3 regions of the Rhodococcus sp. RS1C4 genome follow, and region 1 is predicted to be linked to each of the others. Evidence: riboswitches for the same ligand, from Rfam matches in the RefSeq annotation. Region 1 holds a riboswitch; each other region holds the start of a gene.
What was found. Region 1 has a riboswitch for thiamine pyrophosphate ahead of CH289_RS07545 (3-oxoacyl-ACP reductase). Riboswitches for the same ligand answer to the same signal wherever they lie in the genome.
Positions count from the first base shown of each region.

Region 2: it holds a riboswitch for thiamine pyrophosphate, as region 1 does, so the genes downstream of both, CH289_RS16555 (TenA family protein) here and CH289_RS07545 (3-oxoacyl-ACP reductase) in region 1, are expected to answer to the same signal.
Region 3: it holds a riboswitch for thiamine pyrophosphate, as region 1 does, so the genes downstream of both, thiO (glycine oxidase ThiO) here and CH289_RS07545 (3-oxoacyl-ACP reductase) in region 1, are expected to answer to the same signal.

Region 1 covers NZ_NOXZ01000017.1:182,073-187,932, reverse strand. The annotation lists gene CH289_RS07560 (type 1 glutamine amidotransferase) at 1-231, shown strand, start outside; gene CH289_RS07555 (alpha-hydroxy-acid oxidizing protein) at 218-1,378, shown strand; gene CH289_RS07550 (alpha-amylase family glycosyl hydrolase) at 1,375-2,658, shown strand; TPP riboswitch at 2,755-2,850, shown strand; gene CH289_RS07545 (3-oxoacyl-ACP reductase) at 2,914-3,669, shown strand; gene CH289_RS07540 (LLM class flavin-dependent oxidoreductase) at 3,669-4,940, shown strand; gene CH289_RS07535 (TetR/AcrR family transcriptional regulator) at 4,928-5,536, opposite strand; gene CH289_RS07530 (quinone oxidoreductase family protein) at 5,649-5,860, shown strand, end outside.
Region 2 covers NZ_NOXZ01000032.1:4,653-10,512, reverse strand. The annotation lists gene CH289_RS16570 (carboxylesterase/lipase family protein) at 1-1,178, opposite strand, end outside; gene CH289_RS16565 (hypothetical protein) at 1,275-1,922, shown strand; partial or broken gene CH289_RS16560 (sugar porter family MFS transporter) at 1,996-3,438, shown strand; TPP riboswitch at 3,471-3,570, shown strand; gene CH289_RS16555 (TenA family protein) at 3,564-4,292, shown strand; gene CH289_RS16550 (ABC transporter substrate-binding protein) at 4,289-5,290, shown strand; gene CH289_RS16545 (ABC transporter permease) at 5,287-5,860, shown strand, end outside.
Region 3 covers NZ_NOXZ01000028.1:73,671-79,530, forward strand. The annotation lists gene CH289_RS13765 (hypothetical protein) at 1-40, opposite strand, end outside; gene CH289_RS13770 (NUDIX hydrolase) at 131-970, shown strand; gene thiE (thiamine phosphate synthase) at 967-1,647, opposite strand; TPP riboswitch at 1,677-1,789, shown strand; gene thiO (glycine oxidase ThiO) at 1,789-2,889, shown strand; gene thiS (sulfur carrier protein ThiS) at 2,886-3,083, shown strand; gene thiG (thiazole synthase) at 3,076-3,828, shown strand; gene CH289_RS13795 (ABC transporter ATP-binding protein) at 3,953-4,927, shown strand; gene CH289_RS13800 (ABC transporter permease) at 4,927-5,724, shown strand.

The DNA.
Region 1 (5,860 bases):
CTGGGACTGCAGTTCCACCCCGAGATCGACGTCGACGTCTTCGACTCCTGGGCCGACGCGTGGGTGCGCGACGGTATCGAGCAGGACCAGGACATGGTCGATGCCATCAGGAAAGACCTGGTGGATAACGAAGCCGACCTGCGTGCACGCTGCGCTGCGCTGCTCGACGGGTGGATTTCGTGCCGTCCACTTCCCGCCGCCCACTACGGTGGGGAGCATGAACTTCAGTGACCATCAGATCGGCATCTATGCCCAGGGCATGTTCACCGATCAGAAGCCGAAGATCACCACCAACCTCGCGAAACTCGAGGATCAGGCCGCGGCGAGGCTGACGCCCGAGGCGCTGGGGTACATCGTCGCCAGCGCCGGTAGTGGTTCGACGGCCCGGGCCAATCGAGAAGCGTTCGACCGGTGGCGCATTGCACCGCGTATGTTGCGTAGTGCGGCCGAGCGGGATCACTCGGTCACGGTGCTCGGTACGGAGCTACCCGCGCCTGTGTTGATCGCTCCGGTGGGAATTCAGACCCTCGCCCATCCGGACGGTGAGCTCGCCACCGCACGAGCCGCAGCGGCGCTCGGCATTCCGTACATCCACTCGACGCAGGCGTCGCACTCGTTCGAGCAAGTGGCGGAAGCCGGTGGCGACGCACCGCGGTGGTACCAGTTGTACTGGCCCACCGATGCATCGGTGCTTCTGAGCTTTCTGGATCGGGCCAAGACCACCGGCTTCACGACGCTCGTGCTCACCCTGGACACGACCCTGCTGGGATGGCGTCCGGCGGACCTCGACCGCGGTTATCTCCCCTTTCTCGCCAACCTCGGCATCGAGAACTATCTCACCGATCCGGCGTTCAAGGCCGGTCTCGAGCAGCCCGTGGAGACCAATCCCATTGCTGCGGCGATGCACTGGGCCAAGATGTTCCCCAATCCGGGGCTGAACTGGGGTCAGCTGAAGTTCCTGCGGGATCACTGGGACGGTCCGATCGTCCTCAAGGGGATCTGCACCGTCGGAGATGCGAGGTCGGCCGTCGAGCACGGAGTCGACGGCATCGTGGTGTCCAATCACGGTGGGCGCCAGATCGACGGCGCACGAGCATCGTTGGACGCGCTGCCTGCGATCGTCGACGCCGTCGGTGACCAGGTGACGGTCTTGTTCGACTCCGGTGTGCGCACGGGTGCGGACATGGCCAAGGCGCTTGCGCTCGGAGCGGACGCGGTACTGCTCGGCCGGCCGTTCCTGTACGGCCTTGCGCTCGGCGGGCAGGAGGGCGTGGAGCACGTACTACGCTGCATCCTCGCCGAATTCGATCTGGTCACCAGCTTGTCCGGGCACACCGGTGCCGGCGAACTCGGCCGCGAATCCGTGGTGCGCGCATGAGTCCGTCCTGGGTCGAGCACGCAATCTGGTGGCATGTCTATCCTCTCGGATTCGCCGGTGCGCCGGTGCGAGAGTGGGACGGAACCTCCTTGGCCGAGGAGCATCGGTTGCTCAAGGTGGTCGAATGGCTCGACTACGCACTGGAACTCGGGGCGTCCGGTGTCGCACTCGGTCCCATCTTCGCCTCGGAAGGCCACGGGTACGAGACCGTCGACCACCTGCGCGTCGATGAGCGGCTCGGTACCGACGAGGACTTCGACACTCTGATCGACCGAGCGCACGGCCGTGGAATCAGGGTCATGCTCGACGGTGTCTTCAATCATGTGGGGCAGAGCTTTCCACGGTTCCAGAGCGCTCTTGCCGGGGACTCCGACGCGGCATCCTGGTTTCATCTCGACGCCTCCGGGCGTCACCGCAACTTCGAAGGTCACGACGAACTCGTCGCGCTCGACCACAGCAGCGCGGCAGTGCAGGACTACGTCGTCGACGTCATGCAACACTGGCTCGGCCGCGGCGCCGACGGATGGCGTCTGGATGCGGCATATGCTGTGCCGCCGGAGTTCTGGGCGACCGTACTACCGCGGGTCCGCGAACGGTTCCCCGACGCGTATTTCCTCGGCGAGGTCATCCACGGTGACTACGCACAGATCGTGCAGCGGAGCTCGCTGGACTCGGTGACCCAGTACGAGCTGTGGAAGGCGACGTGGAGTGCAATCGCGGAGCAGAACTTCTTCGAGCTCTCGCACGCCCTCGGTCGCCACAACGAGTGGCTCGACACCTTCGTGCCCGCCACGTTCGTGGGCAACCACGATGTCAATCGCATCGCCAGCACCATCTCCGACGAACGGCATCTCCCCCACGCGCTCGTCACGCTGTTCACCACTGGTGGAACACCGATGATCTATTACGGCGACGAGCAGGGATTCCGCGGCGTCAAGGAGGAGCGCGTCGGCGGCGACGACGACGTCCGGCCCGAGTTCCCCATGACCCGTGAGCAACTCGATTCGGCGGGATGGTCGACGTTCCACCTGCACCAGGAACTGATCGGACTACGTCGACGCGCTCCGTGGCTGCACACTGCGAAAACCGAGACCGTCGAGCTGGCCAACACCGCGATGCTCTATCGGGTCCACAGTGGCGACAACGCACTGCACGTCGCGCTCAATCTCGGCGACGACACCGTCGACTACCGCATCTCCGGTGAAGTCCTGGCAGGTGTTGCCTCCGTGGACCGGGGACGGACGACGGTGCCGGCACACGGATGGGCGGTCATCGGCTAGCCCGACCGTAGGGCGATCTATCACTCTCTACAAATTTCGATAGATCGCCGTAGACGGAGTGATAGACGGTAGCGCCCCGCGAAGGGACTACAGTGTGCAGTCGACACGGGGTGCCGCACCGACGCGGCTGAGAACACACCCGTCGAACCTGATCTGGTCAACACCAGCGTAGGGATGTCAGCGCGGATCGAAAGTTTTATCTGGGTGTCCGTGCATCCTCACGTTCGTGGTGTCCGCCGAGCGAGAGGCACACGCATGAACTTCGATCGTCAGACCGTCGTCGTCACCGGAGCCGGACGGGGCCTGGGAACCGCAGTGGCCCGCGCGTTCGCTGCGCAGGGAGCACGCGTCGTCGTCAACTATCGACGTAGCCGCGAGGCTGCGGAGGCACTGGCGTCGGAGATCGGTGGTGTGGCCGTCGCTGCCGACGTCACCGATCCCGCCCAGGTCGACGCCCTGTTCACCGCAGCCGAGCAGCATTTCGGCACGTCGGTGACCACCGTCGTCAACAATGCTCTCGCCGATTTCTCGTTCGACGGTGACGCGCGCAGCAAGGCGGACACCATCTCCTGGGACCAGTTCGACGCCCAGTTCCAAGGCGCAGTGCGCGGCGCACTCAACACGACTCAGCGCGCGGTGCCGGGTATGCGGGCCGCCGGATCGGGCCGGATCGTCAACGTCGGCACCAACCTGTTTCAGAACCCGGTGGTGCCGTATCACGACTACACGGCATCGAAGGCCGCGCTTCTGTCCCTGACCAGGACGCTTGCGGCCGACCTCGGCGGCGACGGCATCACCGTCAACATGGTGTCCGGCGGCCTGTTGCGCACCACCGACGCGAGCGCCGCGACGCCGGAGGAGGTCTTCGATTTCATCGCCGCCTCCACTCCACTGAAGCGTGTGGTGACGCCCGAGGAGTTCGCCGATGCGTTGCTGTTCTTCGCATCGCCGTGGTCCCGTTCGGTGACCGGCCAGAATCTCGTCGTGGACGGTGGATTGGTCAAGGACTGATGATGCATCTGAACGCCTTCCTGTACAACTGCGGTCACCACAGCGCCGCCTGGCGACATCCGCGTTCGCGCGTCGAGGATCTGGGCGACATCGGGTACTACGAGAAGCTCGCACAAACGGCGGAGCGCGGCAAGCTCGATGCGGTGTTCTTCGCCGACGGCCACTCGGTGCGTGACCCGGCAGGAGCGGGAACATGGTTTCTGGAACCGATCACCGCGATGACGGCGATGGCGCGGGCGACGACGCACATCGGTCTGGTGACCACGGTGTCCACCACGTTCTACACGCCGTTCCACGCCGCGCGCCTGCTCGCCTCCCTCGACCACATCAGCGGCGGACGTGCCGGATGGAACGTCGTCACCTCGATGTTCGACGCCGAGGCACGCAATCACGGCTTCGACGAGATCCCGCCTCGCGGTGAGCGATACGCGCGTGCCGAGGAGTTCGTCGACGTCGCCCTCGCTCTGTGGGACACGTGGGACGCCGACGCGCTCGTGCTCGACCGTGACGGCGTGTACGCCGATCCGGACAAGGTGAACCGGATCGACCACTCGGGCAAACATTTCCGGGTCGACGGTCCACTGACGGTCCCTCGTTCGCCGCAAGGCCGGCCGGTGCTGTTCCAGGCGGGCGCGTCGGGGCAGGGCCGGGATCTGGCCGCCCGCTACGCCGAGGCGATCTATGCAGTTGCCTACGATATCGACTCCGGCGCAGCGTATTACGCAGATGTGAAGGCGCGGGTCCGCAGCGCTGGACGGGAACCGGCGTCCGTCGGCATCATGCCCGGCCTCGTGACCTACGTCGGATCGACCACAGCCGAGGCGAGAGCGAAGAAGGACGAGCTCGACGCCTTGTTGCCGGTGGAGCAGTCGTTGAAACAACTGAGCACGTTCGTCGAACAAGACTGCAGTGCGTGGGAACTCGATGCTCCTGTCCCTTCACTGCCTCCCATCGAGGAATTCACCGGGCCCCACGGACGGTACGAGACCATCCTTCGGATCATCGCGAAGGACTCCCCGACCGTCGGTGAGCTGCTCGGCACGCTCGCCGCAGGCGGCGGCCACGCGACGATGATCGGCACTCCCGAGTCCATCGCCGACGAGATCGAGGCCTGGATCGACGGCGGTGCAGCGGACGGCTTCAACCTGATGCCCCCGCTGTATCCGGACGGTTTGGACGACTTCGTCGACCATGTGGTACCTGTCCTGCAGTCGCGGGGGCTCTTCCGTAGGGACTACACCTCCGACACGCTGCGTGGTCACCTCGCCTGATCGGGGCGTGTGTTCACGAGTGGACCGAAGACTGCGCGATCGACGAAGTCGACGAGCGCATCGAGTCCGTGCGACGGTTCGCCCGTCCATCGGCGTGCGAACGACTCGGCGGCGCCGGCTACGAGCTGCGCCGTCACCGCGGGTGACGCCGGCAGCTCGACGCCGTCGCTCTCGAATCCGCGCAGTCTGTCGACCCACGGCTCGAACTGCAGGATGGTGAATTCTTCGACACGGGAGGAGAGTTCGTCGTTGACGAGGGCTGCGTCGCGGAGCGCGTCGATGACTGTTCGATTCTCGCCGAAGATCCGCCAGAACACCTCGAGGTGGGGACGCATGGTTCGCGCGGTTCGTGCGACCGGATCCTGCGCGGCGACTATCGCGTCGGCTTCCTCGCCGAGCCGTTCGGCGAGGGCGAGCAGTAGTGCGTCCTTGCTGTCGAAATGGTTGTAGAACGACCCCGTCGACCGGCCGGCCTCGCGCGTGATGTCGGTGATCTTGGCCGCGAGGTATCCCGTCCGCGCGAACACGACGCGCGCGGCGTGCTCGAGTTCCGTGCGGGTTCGGGCGGCTTGAAGCTCGCGTGAAGTGGTCGGCACATGCGCCCTTTCGGTTGACAGCTACATGTGTAGCGTACAGACTGAATCTAGATTCAGTGAATACCGATTCAGTCACCCGCGTGAGGGTGCGGACGATGGGTGGAGGCACGTCGTGAAAGCAGCAGTTCTGACCGAGTACGGGATTCCGAGGTTCGCCGATCACGAGGACCCGACGGGTGCGGAGGGCATCGAGGTGCTTCGGGTGGAAGCGGCCACGATCAATGCCGTCGATATTGCCATCGCCTCGGGCGGGCACTACCTGAGCCCGCGAACCCTGCCCGTGATCGCAGGCATCGAAGGCGGTGGTGTCACCGCCGACGGACG
Region 2 (5,860 bases), on a different contig from region 1:
TGCCTGCTGTGCGCGTCGGCGATCCAGAGGCTGGGCATCTTGAACCCCGCGTCGGTCGACATCGCGAGCGCCCCGGAGGTCTTCGATCGTTCCGGGTACGCCGACATGATCTCGGCGACGCGGAAAGCAGGCAGTTCCGCGTGGTCGTTCGCGATCGCCCGGAACATCTCGGACACGGTGTCCGAGGTGACCGGCATCAGCGGCGACTTCATCAACCGGAAGATCGACGCCTCGTCGTTGTTGGTTCCGATGATCAACGGAATTCGGTGGGCGAACCCTTTCTGGAACGCCGCGACCGGATACCGAGGCACGATGTCGCCGTCGACGACCGGCGCGAGCCCGAGTGTGCCGGGCACCTTCGTCGGGATCTCGTAACAGAGCGTGTCGCCCGCCTCCACGAGCCGCATGAACTCGATGGTCTTCAGCTCGTGGATTCGATCCGGCGTGACGTCGACGAGTTCGAGGAATCGTCCCGCCACCTGCGCAGCGCGGTCGGGACCGTACACCGACGTCGCGGGTGCGCTCTGCACTATCGCGCGGTGGAACAACCCCGCGGCCTTCGGCGACGTCATCAGCGTCGTCACCGACGCGCCACCCGACGATTCACCGAACAGCGTCACGTTCGACGGGTCACCGCCGAACGCGTCGATCGATCGGCGCACCCACTCGAGCGCCGCGATCATGTCCCGCAAACCAAGATTCGATTCGAACACCGTGTCGTCGGTGGAGAACGAGGACAGGTCGAGGAATCCGAACGCGCCGATCCGATAATTGATCGTCACGATCACCAGGTCGCCGACTTCCGCGAGACGCCGACCGTCGTACACCGCCTGAGACGAGGACCCGAGCGAGTAGGCGCCGCCGTGAATCCACACCATGACCGGTCGCGGGGTTCCGTCCGGCTCCGGCGCCCACACGTTGAGCGACAGGCAGTCCTCCGACATGGGGATGTCGGGATCGATGGGTACCGGGTTGTCCAGGCCCTGCGGAGCGACGGACCCGAAGTGCCTGCAGTCCCGCGGCTGTGTCCACGGTTCGACGGGGCGAGGGGATCGAAATCGATGTTCACCGTCCGTCGGCGCCGCGTAGGGAATGCCCTTCCACGCGTGGACCGACCCGTCCTGATGGCCGATCACATCACCGTCGGGCGTGCGCACCTGGCATGTCGTCTCGCTCATGGCCCCTCCTACGATCTACCGGCGTTCGCCAACGTACCAACTCCCCGTCGGCGCGGATCGTCGTTCATGTCCGCGACGTTCTTTATGCTGAGCCGTATGACGCGGGTTCGGATCTACGCTGGTGCAGCGTGCGGGCTTGCCGCCGTCCTCCTGTCCGGGTGCAGCACGCAGTCGTCGGGGAACGCAACGGCGCCGCTCGCGACGGTGGACACCGATCCGCCGTCGGTGATCCGGACGACCACACCCCCGGCCACGACAACTCCCGCGCAGACGACCACTCTGCGGTCGACCACTCTGCCGACGACGAACTCGACCACCACGCCCGCAGTCGCCGACCCCGCTCGTTACGAGGGGCTCAGCGGTTTCTACTACTTCACCTCCCCTACCGGGAAATTCGAATGCGCCGTGTTCATCACCGATGCGTCGGTCGCCGGCTGTCACGGCGAGTTCCCGCCCACTGCTCCCCGGGTCGAGGGCAGCGGCGCTCCGGATTCTCGAGTGGCTCCCAACACGATCGAGCTGACGGCCGGCACCGCGGCGCGATTCCTGAGCTCCGGTGACCCTCGGTTCCATCGGTTCGACGCCATCGCCACTCCGCTCCCCTACAGTGAAACGCTCTCGATACCCGGGTCGGGTACGTCGAACGGCATCACGTGCAGGGTCGACGAGCTCGCCGGGGTCTCCTGCACCGACCAGGTAGGGCATGGTTTCACCGTGTCCGACACGGCGTTCGAGTTGAAGTGACCGGTGTGTTTCGCAGTGCGAACGACCGGGCATAAGCTGACAGCCGTACGGCGAGACCGCCGCACGATCATCTGTCGCGGCCGAGAGCACTGAGCTCTCCGACCGGGAAGGAGTTTTCCCGATGTCCACCACGCCGACTCGACGCAACGCCAAAGTCATAGGCGTCAGCGTCGCCGCCGCGGTCGGCGGCTTCCTGTTCGGTTTCGACAGCTCCGTGATCAACGGGGCCGTCGACGCCATCGAAGGCCGTTTCTCACTTGGCTCGTTCACCACCGGCTTCGTCGTCGCCATCGCGCTGATCGGGTGCGCCGTCGGCGCCTGGTTCGCGGGCTCGCTCGCCGATCGATGGGGCCGCAAGAAAGTGATGGTGCTGGGCTCGGCCCTGTTCACCATCTCCTCGCTGGGATCGGGCCTCGCCTTCAGCGTCCCCGACCTGATCCTGTGGCGCATCCTCGGCGGCCTCGGTATCGGTATCGCCTCCGTCATCGCGCCCGCCTACATCGCCGAGATCGCTCCCGCGAAATGGCGCGGAAGTCTGGCGTCACTGCAGCAACTCGCCATCACCCTCGGGATTTTCGCCGCCCTTCTCTCCGACGCCCTGCTGCAGGGCGCCGCGGACGGTGCGTCCAACGACCTCTGGCTCGGTCAGGAAGCCTGGCGCTGGATGTTCCTCGTCGGCGTCGTACCGGCCCTGATCTACGGCCTGCTCGCAGTCACCATCCCCGAGTCACCTCGCTACCTCGTCGGCAAGCACCTCGACCAGGAAGCTGCCGACATCCTCGCCAACATCACCGGTGAACTGCATCCCGACGAGCGAGTCCACGAAATCCGCCTCACTCTCCGCAAGGAGGAGAAGGCCTCGTTCGCCGACATCCGCGGCCCTAAGTTCGGGCTCCAGCCGATCGTGTGGGTCGGCATCGTCATGGCCGTCCTGCAACAGTTCGTCGGCATCAACGCGATCTTCTACTACTCGACGACGCTGTGGAAGTCCGTCGGCTTCACCGAGGACCAGTCGTTCACGACGTCGGTCATCACCTCGATCATCAACGTCACGATGACCTTCGTGGCCATTCTGTTCGTCGACCGAATCGGCCGACGCAAACTGCTCCTGGGTGGTTCCGTCGGCATGTTCGTCGGTCTGCTGATGGCAGCGATCTCGTTCTCCCAACAGATCGGCAGTGGCGACGACGTGTCCCTCCCGAGCCCGTGGGGTGCCGTCGCGTTGGTCGGAGCGAACCTGTTCGTGATCTTCTTCGCGGCGACGTGGGGACCCATCATGTGGGTTCTTCTCGGCGAGATGTTCCCCAACCGTATGCGCGCCGTCGCCCTCGGAATCGGAACCGCCGCGAACTGGCTGGCCAATTTCGCTGTCACACTTGCCTTCCCGCCGCTCACCCAAGCGATCGGCCTGTGGGCGATCTACGGATTCTTCGCCGTCATGGCGGCAGTCTCGTTCTTCTTCGTCAAATCGAAGATTCCCGAGACCAACGGCAAGGAGCTCGAGGACATGCAGTAACGGATCGCCGACGAGAGTGCTAGGGTCGGCGATGTTCTGACACGGGGTGCGTCCGTACATGCGGATGCTGAGATCACACCCGTCGAACCTGATGCAGGTAATGCTGACGAAGGGATGTCAAGGCGATGACAACGCCTGTGCACTCGGTGCACTCGGAAAAACCCGGCGATTCCGGTCGCTACACGGATCACCTGTGGGACGCGACGGCGGATCTGCGCGCCGCGATCGACGATCTCGAGTTCCTCGAGCTCCTCGGTGACGGCACGCTTCCGCTGGACGCGTTCCGCACGTACATCGCCCAGGACGAGCTCTACCTGGCCGGATACGCCAAAGCCCTGTCCATCCTGGCGTCGAGAGCGCCGGACACGCAGACCGCGGCGTTCTGGGCATCGTCTGCGGCAGGTGCCGTCGCCGAAGCGTCACTTCATGCGTCGCTGCTGTCCAGCGACGCGCTACCGAGCCCCGGTGCCGAGATCGAACATTCACCGGCGTGCCTCGGCTACGTCTCGTACCTCGTCGCCACCGCCGCGACCGAGCCCTACGTAGTCGCGGCCGCGGCCGTACTTCCGTGCTACTGGATCTATGCCGACGTGGCAGTTCGCTTGTCGCTCGCGGCACGGGAAGTCCTGCAGCGCGACCCCGAACACCCCTATGCACGGTGGGTGTCCACGTACGATTCCGACGAGTTCCGCACGCTCGTCGACGGCGCCCGCGCCCTCGTCGACGACGCGGCTGCTGCGGCGACGGACGTGCAGCGCCACGCCATGACGCAGGCGTTTCGCGTCGCCACCCGGTACGAACTGATGTTCTGGGACACCGCACTTCACCCGACGCCGTGGCCGGTGGCACGATGAAACGTCTCCTCGCCCTTGCGTGCGCCGCGATCTCCGTGGCGGGCTTGACCTCGTGCGCGCAAACGAACGATTCGGACACCATCAGATTCGCGCTCGACTGGACACCCAACACCAATCACACCGGCTTGTACGTCGCCCTCCAGGAGGGCTACTTCGCGGACGCCGGGCTGGACGTAGAGGTGTTGCCGTACAACAACACTTCGTCGGACACCCTCGTCGATTCCGGTAACGCGGAGTTCGGGATCAGCACGCAGAGCTCCACCGTCTTCGCGAAAGCCGCCGGTGCGCAGATCGTTTCGGTGCTCGCCCCCCTGCAACACTGGGCGACGGCAATCGGTGTCCGCGCAGACCGCGACGACATTCCGAGCCCCAAGGCATTGGACGGCAAGGTGTACGCCGGCTTCGGCGACACCGGTGAGCAGGCAGGCCTACGACAGGTTATCCAGAACGACGGTGGTAGAGGCGAGTACGAGACCGTGGTGCTGGGGACGTCGGCGTACGAAGCCGTGTACTCCGGTACCGCGGACTTCACCGTCTCCTATCTCGCATGGGAAGGCATCGAAGCCGAGCACAGCGGGACCCCGATGAAGTACTTCGAGAACACCGACTACGCGTTCCCCGACGCGTACGCCATCACCATCAGCGGCAACGAGAACTGGCTGGCCGACAACTCCGATGAAGCCGGGAAATTCGTCCAGGCACTGCAACGCGGGTACCAGCTTGCGGCCGACGACCCCGATCGCGCCGCCCAGGACGTCATCGACGCCAACCCGGGAACCTTCACGGACGAATCGTTGGTCTTCGAGAGCCAACGAATGTTGGCGGACAAGTACATGCGCACCGACGACGGCACGGTCGGTACGCAGAACCTCGACAAGTGGACCGAGTACTCGAAGTTCTTGTACGACAACGGGGTTCTGGTGGACGAGAACGGCGCGCCGCTCTCGTCCGAGCCCGACTGGTCCACGTACTTCACCGACGAGTACGTCGCCGAATGACTACCTCGGCGATCGGCGACGCGTCTTCCGAGGCGTCTCCGGCCGCACGCGGTGTCAGGCGATGGCCGACTGCCGGAGCGGACGGGCGGGCTCTCGTTCGCTGGGCCCTGCCGTCGGCAACCATCGTCGTCGTCCTCGTCGCGGTGTGGCAGATCTACGTCACCGTCAGTGGAATTCGGCCTCAGGTACTTCCCTCACCCACGCGAATCCTGAGTCAGGGATGGGCGCATCGAGACGCGATCGCGGCCAATGCTGCAGCGACACTGCAGGTCACGGTCATCGGCTTCACCGTATCCTGCGTCGTCGCCTGGATTCTCGCTGTCGCCGTCGACTTCTCGCCCTGGCTGCGTCGAGCAGTCGTTCCGTTGTTCGTGGTGTCGCAGACACTGCCGATCATCGCGATCGCGCCCCTGCTGATCATCTGGTTCGGGTTCGGCTTGCTTCCGAAAATCCTCGTCATTGCGTTGGCGACCTTCTTTCCCATGGCAATCGGCCTGATCGAGGGCTTCGCCTCGGCCGATCGCGACGCCCGAGCGCTCCTGTCGAGCATGGGAGCCGGCCGCTGGCAGC
Region 3 (5,860 bases), on a different contig from region 1:
TCGTGGGAGGTACGGCAGCAGTGGGTGTAGTGCCGACCACGTTCACAGGTTCGAGCATATAAGTTTCCGCCCGCGGTGCGTACGTGGACGGCGAACACTCCGAAGGTGCAGTCCCCTAAGGTGTGGAGGTATGCGCGGCGACGGTGACGGGTGGGTAGTCGGGGAGAACGGCACGCGACACTGGGGAAGGTACGGAGCCGCAGGTCTGCTCCTGCGTGCACCGTCCGCAGACGGTGAGCCGACGGTACTGCTGCAACACCGCGCCCTCTGGAGTCACCAGGGCGGAACCTGGGCGCTTCCGGGCGGCGCGAAGGACTCGCACGAGAGCGCAGTGACGGCCGCCGTCCGTGAAGCCGACGAAGAAGCAGGAATCGGCGCGGCCCGGCTCAACGTCCGAGGAGAAAAGCTCACCGCGACGGCCCCGAGCGGTTGGACGTACACCACCGTCGTCGCCGACGCCGACACTCAGCTTCCCACCACCCCGAACGGTGAAAGCACCGAACTGCGTTGGGTTCCCGAAAGCATGGTCGACGCCCTGCCTCTGCACCCCGGCTTCGCGGCGAGCTGGCCCACCTTGCGGACCGAACCTCTCCGCGTACTGCTCGACACCGCCAACGTGCTCGGCTCCCGCCCCAACGGCTGGTGGAAGGACCGCAGCGGCGCAACCGGCGAGCTGCTGACCTCCCTCGCCGACGTCCTGCCGCGCACCGTCGAACTGCCCGGCGGCACCTACGGGTGGCTCACCACCATCGAAGCCGTCCTCGAAGGCGACGCCCGCGCAGCCCGATTCGACGACGCCCGAGTCCCCGTCATCCATGCGTCGGGCAGCGGCGACGACGAACTCGCTCGGCGCGCACACGACGGCAGCGCGCTGACCGCGCTCGTCACCGCGGACCGCGGCCTGAAGGAACGGTTGCCGACGGCGGTGCAGGTGCTCCCACCATCGACCGTCCTCGCCTGGCTGAGCTAGTTGCCTTTCAGCTTCTCCGCCAGCGCCTGAGCTGCGGCCTGAGGGTCGCGGGCCTGCGTGATGGCACGCACGACCACAACACGGTCCGCGCCGGCCGCAAGGACCTCGTCGACGTTGTCGGCGTCGACACCGCCGATGGCGAACCACGGCCGTGTCGGAGCCGAGTCGGCCGTGCTGCGCACCAGTTCGAGGCCCGCGGCCTTGCGATTCGGCTTCGTCGGCGTCGCCCACACCGGCCCGGTCGCGAAGTAGTCCACACCGTCCTCGATCGCCGCCAGACTCGCCTGGCTACGGTTCTGCGTCGAACGTCCGATCACCACATCCGGTCCGAGGATCTGCCGCGCGTAATGCACCGGCAGATCGCCCTGGCCCAGATGCAACACATCGGCGTTCGACGCCAACGCCAGGTCCGCGCGGTCGTTGACGGCCAGCAGCGCGCCGTGACGCCTGGTGGCCGCGGACAGAACGGCCAGCGCAGCCAGTTCGTCCTTGGCCTCCAGCGGACCGAACTCACGCTCACCTGCGGAGTTCTTGTCGCGAAGCTGAATGATGTCGACGCCGCCGGACAGTGCCGCCTCGGCGAACTGGGCTAGATCGCCGAGCTCGCGCCTGGCGTCGGTGCACAGGTACAGGCGGGCAGAGTTCAAGCGTTCACGGGAGCTCTGAGTGGGATGCACGTCTCCAGACGGTAGTCTTCTCGTCGGAAAGACAGATACACGGGAGTCCTGGGGTACGCGGGGCTGAGAGTGGACACGCCCGTCCTTACCGTCAATACCTGAACCGGATCATGCCGGCGCAGGGAGTGAGGGTGGTTCTCGGTGAAGTTCGAAAAGTCGCAGTTCGACGGGCCGCAGTTCGAAAAGTCGGGGCTCGGAACGCTTGCCGTCGTCGGAGGCGGCGTCATCGGCCTCGCCGTCGCAGCCAGGGCGCAGCGCGACGGATGGTCGGTCCAGCTGTACGACCCGAACATCGGGTCGGGCGCGTCCTGGGTGGCCGGCGGAATGCTCGCACCGCTGTCCGAGGGATGGCCGGGCGAACACGAACTACTGAAGCTGGGGGCGCGCTCGCTGGACCGCTGGCCCGAGTTCGCACGCGAGCTCGGAGTCGACGTGTTCACCGCATCGGGCTCGTTGACCGTCGCACTCGACGCCGCCGACGCCCAGGACCTGCGGACCATCGCAGAATTCGTCGGCGAACACGGGCACCAGCTGGACATCCTGAACCGGGCGCAGATCCGCGAACTCGAACCTTCGCTCGCGCAGAACATCCGCCTCGGACTTCTCGCGCCGACGGAACAGGCCGTCGACAACCGCGCCCTCGTCGACGCACTGACAGCGTCCGCAGCCGGCGTCGACTTCGTCGCCGAACAGGTGACCGACCTCGACGCCCTGACTGCCGACCGAATCGTCGTCGCCGCCGGAGCGCAGGTCTCCGCCCTTCTCCCGGACATCCCCGTCCGACCAGTCAAAGGCGAAATACTCCGACTCCGACGACGACCCAGCGCGACGGCTCCGCCCAGCCGAACCATCCGAGGCAGCGTCCACGGCCGCCCCATCTACCTCGTGCCACGCGGCGACGGCCTCGTCGTCGGCGCCACCCAGTACGAATCCGGCCACGACACCCAGGTCACCGTCGCCGGAGTCCGCGACCTCATCGCCGACGCCGAACGACTGATGCCCAGCATCGGCGAATACGAACTACACGAAGCCGCCGCCGGATTGCGCCCCATGAGCCCCGACGGCCTACCACTCATCGGCCGCGTCTCCGAACGCGTCATCGTCGCCGCCGGACACGGACGCAACGGAATCCTGCTGACACCCATCACCACAGACGCTGTCGCCGCACTACTCACCGGCGACACACTCCCCGAAGCCAAGGCTGCAGATCCAGCCCGATTCGAGACAGGAAGGCACCGATGATCACCGTCAACGGCGAAGAACACGCACTCTCCGAGGGGCTGACGATGCGTCGACTCCTCGCCGATCTGTCCATGCCGGACACGGGCATCGCCGTCGCCGTCGACGGAACAGTCCTGCCGAAGAGCCGATGGGACGCCACCACCGTCGAACCCGGCTGGACCATCGAAATCCTCACCGCGGTGCAGGGTGGCTGACGTGCTGACTATCGCGGACAGAACCTTCGAATCCCGACTCATCATGGGCACCGGAGGAGCAGCGAACCTGACCGTCCTGGAAGAGGCGCTGGTGGCGTCGGGCACCGAGCTGACCACCGTGGCCATGCGACGCGTCGACGCCGCAGGCGGCACCGGTGTCCTCGATCTACTGCGCAAGCTCGACATCGCACCCCTGCCCAACACCGCCGGCTGTCGCGGCGCCTCCGAAGCCGTTCTCACTGCACAGCTCGGACGCGAAGCACTCGAAACCGACTGGGTGAAGCTCGAAGTCATCGCCGACGAGCGAACACTGCTGCCCGATGCCATCGAACTGGTCAAGGCCGCAGAGCAACTCGTCGACGACGGGTTCAACGTACTCCCGTACACCACCGACGACCCCGTCCTGGCACGCAGACTCGAAGACATCGGCTGCGTCGCCGTCATGCCACTCGGTGCGCCGATCGGCACCGGACTCGGCATCTCCAACCCACACAACATCGAGATGATCGTCGACGCGGCAGGCGTTCCTGTCATCCTCGACGCAGGCATCGGCACCGCCAGCGACGCAGCCGTGGCGATGGAACTCGGGTGCGACGCAGTTCTTCTCGCCACCGCCGTGACCCGCGCCAAAGACCCCGCACTGATGGCGTCGGCGATGCGGCACGCGGTGAGCGCCGGATTCGAGGCCCGCCGCGCGGGCCGCATTCCCAAACGTTTCTGGGCCCAGGCCAGTTCTCCTATGTGAGTGGTTGTGTAGGCCAGGGCCTACACAACCACTCACCTAGGTACGGGTGTCATCCGAAAGGATGAGTCGAATCGCGACTCGCGGGCGATGTGCGAGCACCCGTCGATCGGGCACAGTGGACCCCATGATTCAAGTGACGGGGTTGACGAAGCAGTACGGTGCGGTGAAGGCGGTCGATGATCTGTCTTTTTCCGTGAAGCCGGGGATTGTGACGGGTTTTCTCGGGCCGAATGGTGCGGGGAAGTCGACGACGATGCGGATGATTTTGGGTCTGGATCGTCCGACGAGTGGTCAGGCGTTGATCGAGGGTAAGCCGTATGGCGAGTTGAAGCAGCCGTTGCGGAGTGTGGGTGCGTTGTTGGATGCGAAGTGGGTGCATCCGAATCGTTCTGCGCGTGCGCATTTGGAGTGGATGGCTGCGTCGAACGGTATTCCGAGGTCTCGTGTGGACGAGGTGCTTCGGTTGGTGGGGCTGAGTGAGGTTGCGAAGAAGAATGCGGGTGGTTTCTCGCTCGGTATGTCGCAGCGGTTGGGTCTGGCGGGGGCGTTGTTGGGGGATCCGAAGGTGTTGTTGTTCGATGAGCCGGTGAATGGTCTCGATCCTGAGGGCATTGTGTGGATTCGTAAGTTCATGCAGCGTTTGGCGGCGGAGGGTCGGACGGTGTTGGTGTCGAGTCATCTGTTGTCGGAGATGGCGCAGACGGCGGAGCATCTGGTGGTGATCGGTCGGGGTCGGTTGGTGTCGGATACGTCGGTGCAGGATTTCATCGATCATGCGTCGGAGGCGTCGGTGAAGGTGCGTAGTCCTCAGTTGGATGCGTTGCGGAGTGCGTTGACGTCGGCGGGGTTGACGGTGCGTGAGCCTGCGGGGGTGGATCAGTTGCAGCCGGCGATCGTGGTTACGGATTCGACGACCGAGGTGATCGGTGATATCGCTGCTCGGCATCAGATCGTGTTGCATGAGTTGTCCTCGCAGCGTGGGTCTTTGGAGGAGGCGTTCATGAAGCTGACGGGTGAGGATGTTCAGTATCACGGTGCGGGTGCTGATGGTGTGGACGGTCAGGGGTCGGATTACAAGGCGATGGGTGGTGCTCTCTGATGGGTGTGTTGGCTGCGGAACGTATCAAGATCACCTCGACGAAGTCACCCTGGTGGTGCACGATCGCCATCATCGCCCTCGGGTTGGGGCTTGCCTTCGCGGTGGGACTGGCGGCCAAACTGGGTCTGCAGTCCTACAACAACCAGATCGCCGAGGGCAACAAACCCGAATTCGAGCCCTACCTACCGTCGGTCTTCGAAGTGGTCGGCAGTGGCGTCGGCGGCATGGGGCTCATGGTCCTCATGATCCTGGCTGCGCTGACGGTGACCAGCGAATACCGCTTCGGCATCATCAGAACCACGTTCCAGGCGGTCCCGAACCGCGCCGCAGTGCTGGTCGCGAAAGCGTCGCTCATCGGTGTGTTCGGTTTCGTGCTGACGTTCGTTCTCGGACTGCTGGCGTTCTACATCGGTAAGGCAGTCGCCGGACCGGATGCAGGCGCTCTGCTGAGCTTCGACATCGACGGCACCTGGCGAGCGATCTACGGAACCGCGATCCTGGCCTTCCTGCAGGTGTTCATCGCCGTCGGAGTCGGTGCGCTTCTTCGCCAGTCCGCAGGCGCCATCGCACTGCTGCTGCTCTGGCCGCTACTGGTCGAGTCGCTGTTCGGACTGTTCGGATCCTTCGGCCGCGCGATCCAGCCGTTCCTGCCCTTCGGAAACGCCAGCCACTTCCTCGGTGAAGCCGGAGGCGTCGACTATCACTGGGGACCGTGGGGAAGCCTGGTCTACTTCGCGATCTTCACCGCCGTCGTGTTCGGTGCAGCATTGCTGGTCGTCAACCGCCGGGACGCGTGAGTGTAAAGTAATATAAACCGCAAAGAACCTCCGAAGGAATACCTTCGGAGGTTCTTTGCATCTCAGGGAAAACCCTGACGAAATTCCGCTTTCCGTCATCCGTGAGAACGACTCGAAAGAATACTTCCGAGCGATG